Regions from separate parts of the Ruicaihuangia jiafui genome, predicted to be linked through region 2. Evidence: predicted binding sites of a transcription regulator. Region 2 holds the regulator's gene; the other holds the start of a gene.
The links. Region 2 encodes LexA, which represses DNA repair genes until DNA is damaged. Its sites were predicted from a motif close to TCGAACANNTGTTCGA; they were not measured.
Positions count from the first base shown of each region.

Region 1: HCT51_RS03160 (HNH endonuclease signature motif containing protein) is a predicted target of LexA. The motif match lies at 1,587-1,602, and genes of this name have one in related genera.

Region 1 covers NZ_CP061771.1:651,891-657,579, reverse strand. The annotation lists RNA gene ssrA (transfer-messenger RNA) at 337-708, opposite strand; gene HCT51_RS03165 (SIMPL domain-containing protein) at 845-1,510, shown strand; gene HCT51_RS03160 (HNH endonuclease signature motif containing protein) at 1,622-3,040, shown strand; gene HCT51_RS03155 (SulP family inorganic anion transporter) at 3,119-4,918, shown strand; gene smpB (SsrA-binding protein SmpB) at 4,923-5,399, opposite strand; gene HCT51_RS03145 (hypothetical protein) at 5,516-5,689, shown strand, end outside.
Region 2 covers NZ_CP061771.1:1,203,389-1,209,077, forward strand. The annotation lists gene dapF (diaminopimelate epimerase) at 1-210, shown strand, start outside; gene HCT51_RS05770 (class I SAM-dependent methyltransferase) at 211-819, opposite strand; gene hflX (GTPase HflX) at 862-2,382, shown strand; gene lexA (transcriptional repressor LexA) at 2,425-3,096, opposite strand; gene HCT51_RS05785 (hypothetical protein) at 3,414-3,806, shown strand; gene HCT51_RS05790 (histidinol-phosphate transaminase) at 3,852-4,928, shown strand; gene hisB (imidazoleglycerol-phosphate dehydratase HisB) at 4,925-5,533, shown strand; gene hisH (imidazole glycerol phosphate synthase subunit HisH) at 5,537-5,689, shown strand, end outside.

The DNA.
Region 1 (5,689 bases), 550 kb from region 2:
CGGCGGACAGAACGTCTCCGTCCTCGCCGATGAGAAACGGGGTTCCGTCCGGAATGGATGCCCCACGCGCAATCGACTGGATGTCGTCCGGACTAATCGGTTCACCGGTCGCGGTGAGAAGCGCCCCATTCATGGCAGCCAGTTTGATTGTTTGAACTCGCACGAACGCCCCTTCCGGTGAGCTCTCAAAAGAATCTCACCGGAGGGGGCGATCACAGTGCGTGACAACGACCATGGGGAGATCCCCTCATTTGAGGAGTTCTCCAAATGCTACGAACAGCCACCGACATTTCTGAAGCTTTCCAGAAAAGTCATGCGACACCTTGTTCATTGCTTTTGTGGAGATGCGGGGAATTGAACCCCGGTCCACTGCTGTAATTCTGCGCCTTCTACGGGCGTAGCCTGCTCAGGCGTTCTACTCGGCTCCGACCTTTGCTGCAGGCCTCTAGGTCGACGAGCCCAGCCCTAGTGCAAGTCCCGCGACACCCTAAGGCGTAATGTCGCAGCAAGTTCCCTAAATGACGCCAGCGACCGGGGCGGGAACAGACCCACGGGCTGACGGACTATCGAGCTCGCTTAGGCAGCGAGGGCGAAGTCAGTGCGCTTTGAATTGGCACTTATTGTTTGCAGAGATCGTTTACGAGATAACCCTGCATCCTCGACCCGCTTCTCGCAGTTTTGCAGGCAATGTCGAAACCGATCATCCCCATGTGCACCGTTAGGTGGGTCATTGTCACGCGCTGTTGAATTACCAATCGTGCTCCGAAGAGCACAGCTCTACAGTATAGAACACTGGACGCGGTAAGACTATGCCGCCGCCGAGTCTGTGAATAAGGAGACCGCCGTGACCGAAACGATCATCACCGTGAAGGGCAGGTTCTCGGCCTACTTCCCGGCGGAGCGCGCCAAGTTGACGGTGACCGTGAGCTTCGAGGGCGGCGACCGGGACTCGGTGTTCGAAGGCACCACTGTCGCGGCAGACCGGGTGCGCGACGACATCACCCAACTGCATCAGTCTCCAGACGGGCCGATTACCTGGTGGTCGAGCGACTCGGTGCGCGTCTGGAGCGAACGCCCGTGGCACAGTGAGGGCCGGCGCCTGGCACCGGTGTTCCATGCCGCGGTCTCGTTCACCGTCAAGTTCAGCGACTTCGAGGCGCTCGCCCGGTTCATCGAACGCGTTGTCGCGATCGATGGGGTAACCCTGGGCGAGATCGAGTGGACGCTCACCGACGCCAAGATCACCACCGTCACCGCCGAGGTGCGCTCGCGCGCGGTGAAGGATGCCGTGGCCAAGGCGAGCGTATTCGCTCAGAGCATCGGGCTCGGCACGGTGCGGGCCATCGCCCTCGCCGACCCAGGGATGTTGGGCGATCAGGGTTCGCCAGCGGCGCGCGTCTTCGAGGCGGACATGGTTCGGATGGCTAGCGCCAGCAGCGGCGATCTGCAGTTCAAGCCGGAAGAGATCGAGGTGCGTGCGGAGGTGGATGCGCGGTTCATTGCGAGCTGATTGCCGGATGTCGGAGGGCGTCCTCTCCTCCACAGGCGCCGGCTCGGTGACTTATCCCAAGATTCGCGACATTCCTTCGTATCTGTGTTCTAGAGGAGGAACATAGGAGACATGGAAACCCTCGTAGACCAGTTCGACCAGCTCGGCGCGGAACTCTCTGCCCTGCTCGGACCGGTCGGCGTCCGGACGCTGACCGATGAGGAGCTGCTGATCCTGACCGGCGCGGTGGAGCGGCTCGGCCGGACCGTGGACGGGGCCCGGGTGCTGGCCGCCGGCGAGATCGGCGACCGCTCCCGCCGCGAGCTCGGCCCGGACGGGCTGGCCTACCAGAAGGGCTGCCGGAACGCGATCGAGCTGCTGGAACGGGTCACCCTGATCGGCGGCCTGACCGCGAACCAACGGCTGAAACTCGGCCGGCAGCTGCACCCGGACACCACCCTCAGCGGCGAAGCACTGCCGGGCCGGTTCCCGCAGGTCGCCGAGGCCCTCACCGCCGGCCGGATCGGTATCGATGCCGCCGCGGCGATCGTCAAGGGCCTGCAACCGGCGAACGCCCACCCGGACGAGCTGGCCGCCGCCGAGGCCGAACTGGTCGCCGCCGCCACCGGAACCCACCCCACCAGCACCGACCCGGACCCTGCTGGCGACCCGGACACTGACCCGGATGCCGCCCCGGTGGCGCCGTTGCCCTGCGCGGCCGATGAGATCGCCATCCAGGCCTCCGTCTGGCGGGCCGTGATCGATCCCGACGGGCTGCAACCCTCCGAGGAACGCGCCATGCGCAGCCGCATGTTCGGCAAGGGACACCTGCGCGACGGACTGGTCCGCGGCCAATACGCCCTACTGCCCGAGATCGCCGCGAAACTGGACCGGCTCTTCGACGCCTACCTCTCCCCCAACACCACCGGGGTGTTCCTCACCGACGCCGAACGCGCCACCGCCGAGGCCCTCGGCGATGACCGCACCCCCGACCAGCAACGCCACGACGTGCTCGCCGCCCTGGTCGACGGCCACGCCCGCTCCGGCAAGGCCCCCAGCATCGGCGGCGCCTCCCCCACCGTGCTGGTCAGCGTCAAAGCCGAAGACCTGAACAGCGGCCGCGGACCCGGCTGGATCGACGGGCTCACCACCCCGATCTCGATGGCCGCGGTCAACCAGATGACCTGCACCGGCGGCATCCAACCGGTCAGATTCGACTCCTTCGGCCGGATCATCGAACTCGGCACCAAACAACGCGTGTTCACCCCCGCCCAACGCCGCGCCATCAACCTCCGCGACGGCAGCTGCATCTGCTGCAACATCCCCGCCGGCTGGACCGAGATCCACCACGTCCTGGACTGGGCCAAAGACGGGCTCACCCACACCGACAACGGGGTCAGTCTGTGTTGGTTCCACCACCGAACCATCGAAACCTCCGGCTGGGACATCCGCATGATCCGCGGCGTCCCCCACCTCAAGGCACCACCCTGGATCGACCCCACCGGCACCTGGCGACCCGCCAGCAAAGCCCGCACCGACAAGGGAAACTGACCGTCCTGCCCGCGATCGACCGCGACCCTGAGGGGCTGCGAGGGCCGACGGTCGGTGCCCCGCGCGTAGGCTGGCCCGGTGACCGCTGCCGTGAGGACTTTGCGCCGCTGGATCCCAGGGCTCGACGTCGCCCTCGGCTACAAGCGCGCCTGGCTCTGGCCCGACATCCGCTCGGGGCTCGTACTCACGGCACTGCTTGTTCCGGCTGGCATGGGCTATGCCGAGGCCGCCGGGCTGCCCGCCTACACCGGCCTTTACGCGACGATCATCCCCCTTCTCGCCTACGCCGTGTTCGGGCCGTCGAGGATCCTCGTGATCGGGCCCGACTCCTCGCTCGCGCCGATCATTGCGGCCGCGATCCTCCCGCTCGCACTCGGCAGCGAGGAGCGTAGCGTCGCGCTGGCGGGCCTCCTCGCGATCATGGTGGGCACCATCCTTGTGCTCGCGGGCGGTCTCCGTCTCGGGTTCGTGACTGATCTGCTGTCGAAGCCCATCCGCATCGGCTACCTGAACGGCATCGCCCTCGTCGTCATCATCTCCCAGTTGCCGAAGCTCCTCGGTTTCTCGATCGACTCGCTCGGCCCGGTACGCGACGTTGCCAGCATCGCGGAGGGCATCACGGGCGGAGAGATCGACGTCCCCGCGGCGCTCCTCGGTGTGGGGTCGATCGCCGTCATCCTCGTGTTCCGCTATGTATGGGGCGGGCGCATACCCGGCGTGTTCGTCGCCGTCGCCGGCGCGATGATGGTGACCGCGGTGTTCGGCCTCGACCGCATCGTTCCGGTCGTCGGCGCGATGCCTCAGGGGCTGCCGACGCCGGCGCTGGGTGAGATCAAATGGGCGGATGTCGCGGCCCTCGCGGCGCCCGCCGTCGGGGTTGCCCTCATCGCGTTCGCCGACACGGGTGTGCTGTCGCGCACTCTCGCCGCGCGACGGGGCGAGAAGGTGAGCGGTAGCCGGGAGATGGCGGGACTCGGCATCGCCAACATCGCAGGTGGCCTGTTCGGCGGGTTCCCCATCTCCGCCTCGACCTCGCGCACGCCCGTCGCCGAGGCCGCGGGGGCTCGCTCCCAGCTCGCGGGGGTCGTCGGTGCCCTCCTTGTTCTCGCCTTCATGGTCCTGATCCCCGGTGTCACCCGGTTTCTTCCGGAGTCAGTGCTCGCAGCGGTCGTGATCATGGCCGTCATCGGCCTCATCGACTTCTCCGGCCTGATCAGGCTGTGGAAGGTCGATCGCTGGGACGCCGTACTCTCGCTCGCGTCCTCCCTCGGCGTGCTCCTCGTGGGCGTGCTCGCGGGCATCCTGGTCTCGATCGGCCTCTCGTTCATCGCCTTTGTCGTCGATTCATGGCGGCCCTACCGAACCGAACTCGGGCGCATCGCCGAGGTGCGCGGCTATCACGACCGCGTGCGCAACCCGGAGGCGGAGCGCATCCCGGGCGTCCTGATCCTGCGCTGGGACGCTCGCCTCTTCTTCGCCAACGGCGGCATCTTCGACGACTGGGTGCGTTCCATGGTCGAGAAGGCTGCGAAGGATGCCGAACCCGGGGCACCCGCGATCCACACCGTCATCCTCGCGGCCGAGCCGATCACCGACATCGATACGACTGCCATGGACGAGCTCGTCGAGCTCGACGAGTACCTCACCCAGCGCGGCATCCGCCTCGTGCTCGCCGAAGTGAAAGGGCCGGTACGCGACATCATGCGCAAGCACGGACTGGGCACGCGATTCCCGCCCGATCGCTTCCCGCCCACCGTGGGCGCCGCGGTCGACGCCGAGACCGGCAGCCTGCGCAGCGATATCGGCGACGTCGGTGAGCCCGCCGACGACGAGAACGCGGAGGGTCCCCGCGACCCTCAGCCGCCAGCCGGCAGCTGAGCGGCTATTCGCCCAGGTGGCGCCTCGACGAGATGGCCCGGTCAGCCTCGCGGTTGTCCTGCCGCTCGCGCAGCGCCTGACGCTTGTCGTATTCCTTCTTGCCCTTGGCCACCGCAAGCTCCACCTTGGCGCGACCATCGCTGAAGTACAGCTTCAGCGGCACCAGCGTGTAGCCGCCCTCTTTGATCTTGTTATGAATCTTGAGGATCTGCGCCTTGTGCAGCAGCAGCTTGCGCTTGCGCCTCGGTGCGTGGTTGTTCCAGGTGCCCTGGGTGTACTCGGGGATGTGCACGGCATCCAGCCACGCCTCCCCGCGCTCGATAAAGGCGTAGCCGTCAACCAAAGATGCGCGACCCTGGCGCAGCGACTTCACCTCGGTGCCGGACAGCACGAGGCCCGCCTCATAGGTGTCTTCAATGAGGTAGTCGTGGCGAGCCTTGCGGTTGGTCGCAACGACCTTCTCTCCACGTTCCTTGGCCACGATCACTCCAGACGAAATGCCCAGCCGAGTGCCGGGCAGCCCATCAGTTTACCCATAGTTCACAGCGGCGTGTTGGCTTTGACCGATTCCGCGATGGCGCGACCTAGCATGGCCCCATGAGTGGAGAACTCGCCGAAGGTGATCCGCCAGTGCGCGGCGCCGGTTTCGTTACCGAAGAGGCCGTCTACGGGCTTATCCTCGTCTCCGGCATGATCGTCGTGTCGGGCAGCCACGACGAAACGTCGTGGGCGGTCTTCACGACAGTGATCGTTACCGTGCTGGTGTTCTGG
Region 2 (5,689 bases):
GGCGTGGGGGAGACCCTGAGCTGCGGCACCGGTGCCGCGGCGGCGGCGCTCGCCACCCGGCACTGGGCAGGTTCTGGCGCGCCTAACCAGTGGAAGGTCGAGGTTCCCGGCGGAACCGTGGGCGTGCGGATGTTCCCGACCGAGGACGGAGAGCACGTCTCGCTGAGCGGGCCCGCGGAGCTGGTCTACGAGGGCACCCTGACGATCTAGCTACCGCTTGCGCGCCCGCAGCACCCGGAAGCCCTTGTTCGTCGCGGCCTTGGTGAAGCTGTAGTCGTCAGGGAACGTCGTCTGCAGCCAGCGGTGCAGCGAGTCGGAGCCGAGGTTCTTGGCAACCACCATCCACGCGTCGGCGTCGTGCTCCAACCGGGGCAGCCAGAGCTGCAACATGTTGTGCAGCTCGTCCTTGCCGACCCGGATCGGCGGGTTCGACCAGATGGTCATGAACCGGATGTCGTCGGGAACATCTTCCGGGCGGACCGCGTTGACATTGGTGGCGCCGACCGCGTCGGCGTTCCGCCGCACCAGGTCGAGCGCACGCTCGTTGACATCCACCGCCCACACGGTGGCGCGAGGTGACAGCAGAGCCAGGGTGAGCGTGATCGGCCCCCAGCCGGCACCGAGATCGAGCAGATTTCCGCCGGGAGGAGGCGCGGGCGTGTTGGCCAGCAGCACTTGGGTTCCGACGTCAATACGATCGGGGCTGAAGATGCCGCTGGCGGTGGTCAGCTCATAGGTTTCCCCGGCGAGGCGGGCGTGGAAATGACGCAGATTGGCCTCGCTCGCGGGCATCTGGGAAAAGTAATGCTCGGTGGCCATGCAGAGAAACTTACCGAATACCAAGGAACTAGGGTTAAGCCAATGACTGATGACTTGTCGCCCGACGACGGCCAGAGCGCCGTTGACCGCGTCCTCGCCGCTGAGGGCAGCCGCGCCGCAGGCTACACGCGGTTCGGATCCGGCCGCGCCACGGCGCTGAACGCCACCGACAACTACGTGGGATCGGCCGACGGCGACCAGTTCGAGCGCGAGGACCGGGCAGCGCTTCGTCGCGTGCAGGGCCTGTCGACGGAACTGGAAGACGTCACAGAGGTTGAGTACCGGCAGCTGCGGCTCGAGAACGTCGTACTCATCGGGATCTACTCGAGCGGGTCGCTCGACGACGCCGAGAACTCGCTGCGCGAACTGTCCGCCCTGGCCGAAACCGCGGGCGCCGTCGTGCTCGACGGGCTACTGCAACGTCGGCCGCATCCCGACCCCAGCACCTACCTCGGTAAGGGCAAGGCGCAGGAATTGGCCGACATTGTGCGCGCCGTCGGCGCCGACACCGTCATCGCAGACACCGAGCTGGCCCCGAGCCAGCGCCGTGCGCTGGAGGATGTCGTGAAGGTGAAGGTGATCGACCGCACCGCCGTCATCCTCGACATCTTCAGCCAGCACGCGAAGAGCCGAGAGGGCAAGGCCCAGGTGGAGCTGGCGCAGCTCGAATACCTGCTTCCCCGACTGCGTGGCTGGGGTGAGTCGATGAGCCGGCAGGCCGGTGGACAGGTCGGTGGCGCCGGCGCCGGAATGGGCAGCCGCGGACCCGGTGAAACCAAGATCGAACTGGACCGCCGCCGCATCCACACCCGGATGGCGCGGCTGCGCAAGCAGATCAAGGGATTCTCGCCCGCCCGAGAGGCCAAGCGGGCCAACCGTGGACGCTTCGAAGTGCCGAGCGTCGCCATCGCCGGCTACACCAACGCCGGCAAATCCAGCCTGCTCAACCGCATCACCCAGGCCGGGGTGCTCGTGGAGAACGCCCTGTTCGCCACCCTCGACGCCACCGTGCGACGCAGCCGCACCCCCGACGGCCGGCTGTACACCCTCGCCGACACTGTCGGATTCGTGCGCAACCTGCCGCACCAGTTGGTGGAGGCGTTCCGCTCCACCCTCGAAGAGGTCAAACAGTCCGACATCATCGTGCACGTCGTCGATGGCTCACACCCGGATCCGGGCAGTCAGATCGCCACGGTGCGCGATGTGATCGGCGAGATCGATGCCCGCGACATCCCGGAGATCCTGGTCTTCAACAAGGCCGACCTGATCGATGACGACCAGCGCCTGCTGCTGCGCGGACTGCAACCCGACGCGATCTTCGTCTCGGCGCGCACGGGCGAGGGCATCGACGAACTGCAGCGGCGGATCGCCGAGGTGCTGCCCGCGCCCGAGGTCGAGGTCACGCTGCTCGTACCGTACGACAGGGGCGACGTCATTTCGCGCCTTCACGTGCAGGGCAGAGTGCTGAAGACGGAGTACCTGGAAAAAGGCACCAGAGTGCGGGCGCTGGTTCACCCATCACGGGTGGACGCGCTCACCGACTTCGTCGAGCACCGCGGCTGAGCGGCCCCGCCGCTCGGTGACCGGGTCGGCGGGATCCGCCGGTCAGACCGACCGGAGCACCGCCACGACCTTGCCCAGCACCTCGGCGAAGTCGCCGAGGATCGGCTCGAAGTTGGAGTTGCGCGGCAATAGCCAGGTGTGACCGTCGCGCTGCCGGAACACCTTGACGGTGGCCTCCGAATCGAGCATCGCTGCCACTATGTCGCCGTTCTCGGCCGTCTTCTGCTGTCGCACCACAACCCAGTCGCCGTCACAGATCGCGGCGTCGATCATCGAGTCGCCCACCACCTTGAGGATGAACAGATCACCCTTGCCGACCAGCTGGCGGGGGAGGGGGAACACCTCTTCGATCTGCTGCTCCGCGGTGATCGGGATGCCGGCCGCGATGCGGCCGACCATCGGAACCATGGCGGCGTCGCCGAATGGGGCAGCGGACTCGGTCGGCTCCTCCGATCCTGGCAGGTCGATCAGCACTTCGAGGGCGCGCGGACGGTTGGCGTCGCGGCGCAAATACCCGCTCAACTCGAGCTGATTCAGCTGATGCGTGACGCTGGACAGTGAGGCGAGGCCTACGGCGTCGCCGATCTCGCGCATGCTCGGCGGATAGCCGTGCTGCGCGACCGAGCGCTGAATGAACTCCAGCACCGCGAGCTGCTTCTCGCTGAGACTCTTCCGGCGGCGCGTGCGGCGCTCCGGCTGCTTGCTGTCGTCCATCCGTGCCCCTTTCGACCGACTCATTCGACTGATCCACATCGAATGTCGGTGGTGCCTGATTGCCTGTGTTCAGACAATCGAAACTGTATCCAGCATTCGGGCCGTAGGCAAACATCTGTTCTAGTGTGTCGGGCCGTCACCAGCCGCATCGGTGACAGATGAATTCTTCACAGAAAACGATTGACACTTCGAACATTCGAAAGTATGTTCGGAACACAGCTTCGCATCCGGCGCTCCCGGCCGAGCGCCGGATGCGAGCTGGCCAGCATCGCCCCAGCACCGGAGCGAACAAGCACCACCGGAGAGAAGGAGTAGTAATGAGCACCGCACTGATCGGCACCACACCCCGCCCCACCACGGTGGTCCGCTCCCGCCTGCGACTGACCCGACGAGGTCGGGTCGTGTTCACTGCTCTGGCCTCGCTTCCCCTCGTGGTCGGCGCGCTCGTCGTCTCGTTGAACGGCGGCGGAGCCGTCGCCACGACGGATGCCTCGATTCCGTCATTCGAGTACGTGACCGTGGGCGCCGGCGAATCGCTGTGGGGCCTGGCCGAGTCACTCGCGCCGAGCGCCGACCCGCGCGACGTGATCACCGACATCCTCTCGCTCAACCAACTGAGCATCGGCGACGTGCATCCCGGCGTGCAGCTCGCCTTGCCCGAGGTGTACTCGAACGCCGCCCAGTTCTCCAACGCTGCGCCTTCTCAGTAAGCCCCGTGGCGACGACGCCCACCGAGCGGGTTCTAAAATAGCTCAGTGACTTCTCTCGCTGACCTCCCCATCCGCGACGACCTGCGCGGTCAGACGCCATACGGCGCCCCGCAGAAGCGAGTGCCCATCGCACTCAACGTCAACGAGAACACGCATCCGATCCCCGAGGATGTGGCGCAGGACATCGTCGAGCGGATCGCGCAGGCGATCCTCACGATCAACCGCTACCCCGACCGCGAGTTCACCGAGCTGCGGGACAGCCTCGCCGGCTACCTCGGCCACGGGCTGACCCGCGACAACGTCTGGGCCGCGAACGGCTCCAACGAGGTGCTGCAGCAGATCCTGCAGGCCTTCGGCGGTCCGGGACGCAGCCTGCTCGCCTTCCCGCCCACCTACTCGATGCACTCCATCCTCGCCACGAGCACCGGAACACGCTGGCTCGAAGGCGAGCGGGATGCGGAGTTCGAGATTTTCCCCGCCACCGCGGTGCGGGCCATCACCGAGCAGCGGCCAGACATCGTCTTCTTCTGCTCGCCGAACAACCCGACTGGCACCCCCGTCTCGCTCGAGACCATCGCGGCCGCCTATGACGCCACCGACGGCATCGTCGTGGTCGATGAGGCCTATGCCGAGTTCGCCCCCACCGGCGAGCCGACGGCGCTCACCCTGCTGCCCGGCCGCCCGCGGCTGATCGTCTCGCGCACCATGAGCAAGGCCTTCGCCTTCGCCGGCGCGCGGCTCGGCTACCTTGCGGCCGACCCGGCGATCGCCGACGCGATGCGACTGGTGCGCCTGCCGTACCACCTGTCCGCCTTGACCCAGGCTGCCGCCAACGCCGCGCTCGCGCACGCCGACGAGATGCTCGCCATGGTCGACGACATCAAGGCGCAACGCGATCGCATCGTGCGCGAGCTGACCGCGCTGGGCTACCACGCGTACACCAGCTGGTCCAACTTCGTACTGTTCGGGGGAGTGGACGACCCGAACGCGGTATTCGAGACGCTGTTGGCCGAGGGCATCCTGATCCGCGATCTCGCCATCGACGGGCACCTGCGGGTCAGCGCCGGCACCGAGGCCGAGACAACGGCGTTCCTCGCCGCGATGGCTAGGATCAAGGCATGAACCAAGAGCCCCGCGTCGCCCGGATCGATCGTGCGACCAGTGAGTCGAACATCGAACTCGAACTGAACCTCGATGGCACCGGCACGTCCGAGATCAACACCTCCGTGCCGTTCTTCGACCACATGCTCACCGCATTCTCGAAGCATTCGCTGATCGACCTGACCGTGCGGGCGCACGGCGACGTCGACATCGACGTGCACCACACCGTCGAGGACACCGGCATCGTGCTCGGACAGGCAATCCGTCAGGCGCTCGGCGACAAGGCCGGGATCGCCCGCTACGGCGACGCTCACGTGCCGCTCGACGAAGCGCTCGCCCGTGCCGTGGTCGACGTGTCTGGACGTCCCTACCTGGTGCACAGCGGCGAGCCTGCCGGTTTCGAACACCACCTGATCGGTGGCCACTTCACCGGATCGATGGTGCGTCACGTGTTCGAGGCGATCACGTTCCACGCCGCGCTCACCGTGCACGTCACACTGCTCGCCGGCCGTGACCCGCACCACATCGCCGAAGCGCAGTTCAAGGCCTTCGCCCGCGCCATGCGGCAAGCCATCCAATTCGACGCCCGCGTGAGCGGCGTCCCCTCAACCAAGGGTGCTCTGTAGATCGTGGCCACACCTACCGTCGTCGTCCTCGACTACGGCTCCGGAAACATTCACTCAGCGGCGAAAGCCGTGGAGCGCGCGGGCGCCCGCGTCGAGCTGACCGCCGACCGGGCGAAGGTCGCCGCAGCCGATGGCCTGCTGGTCCCCGGGGTCGGC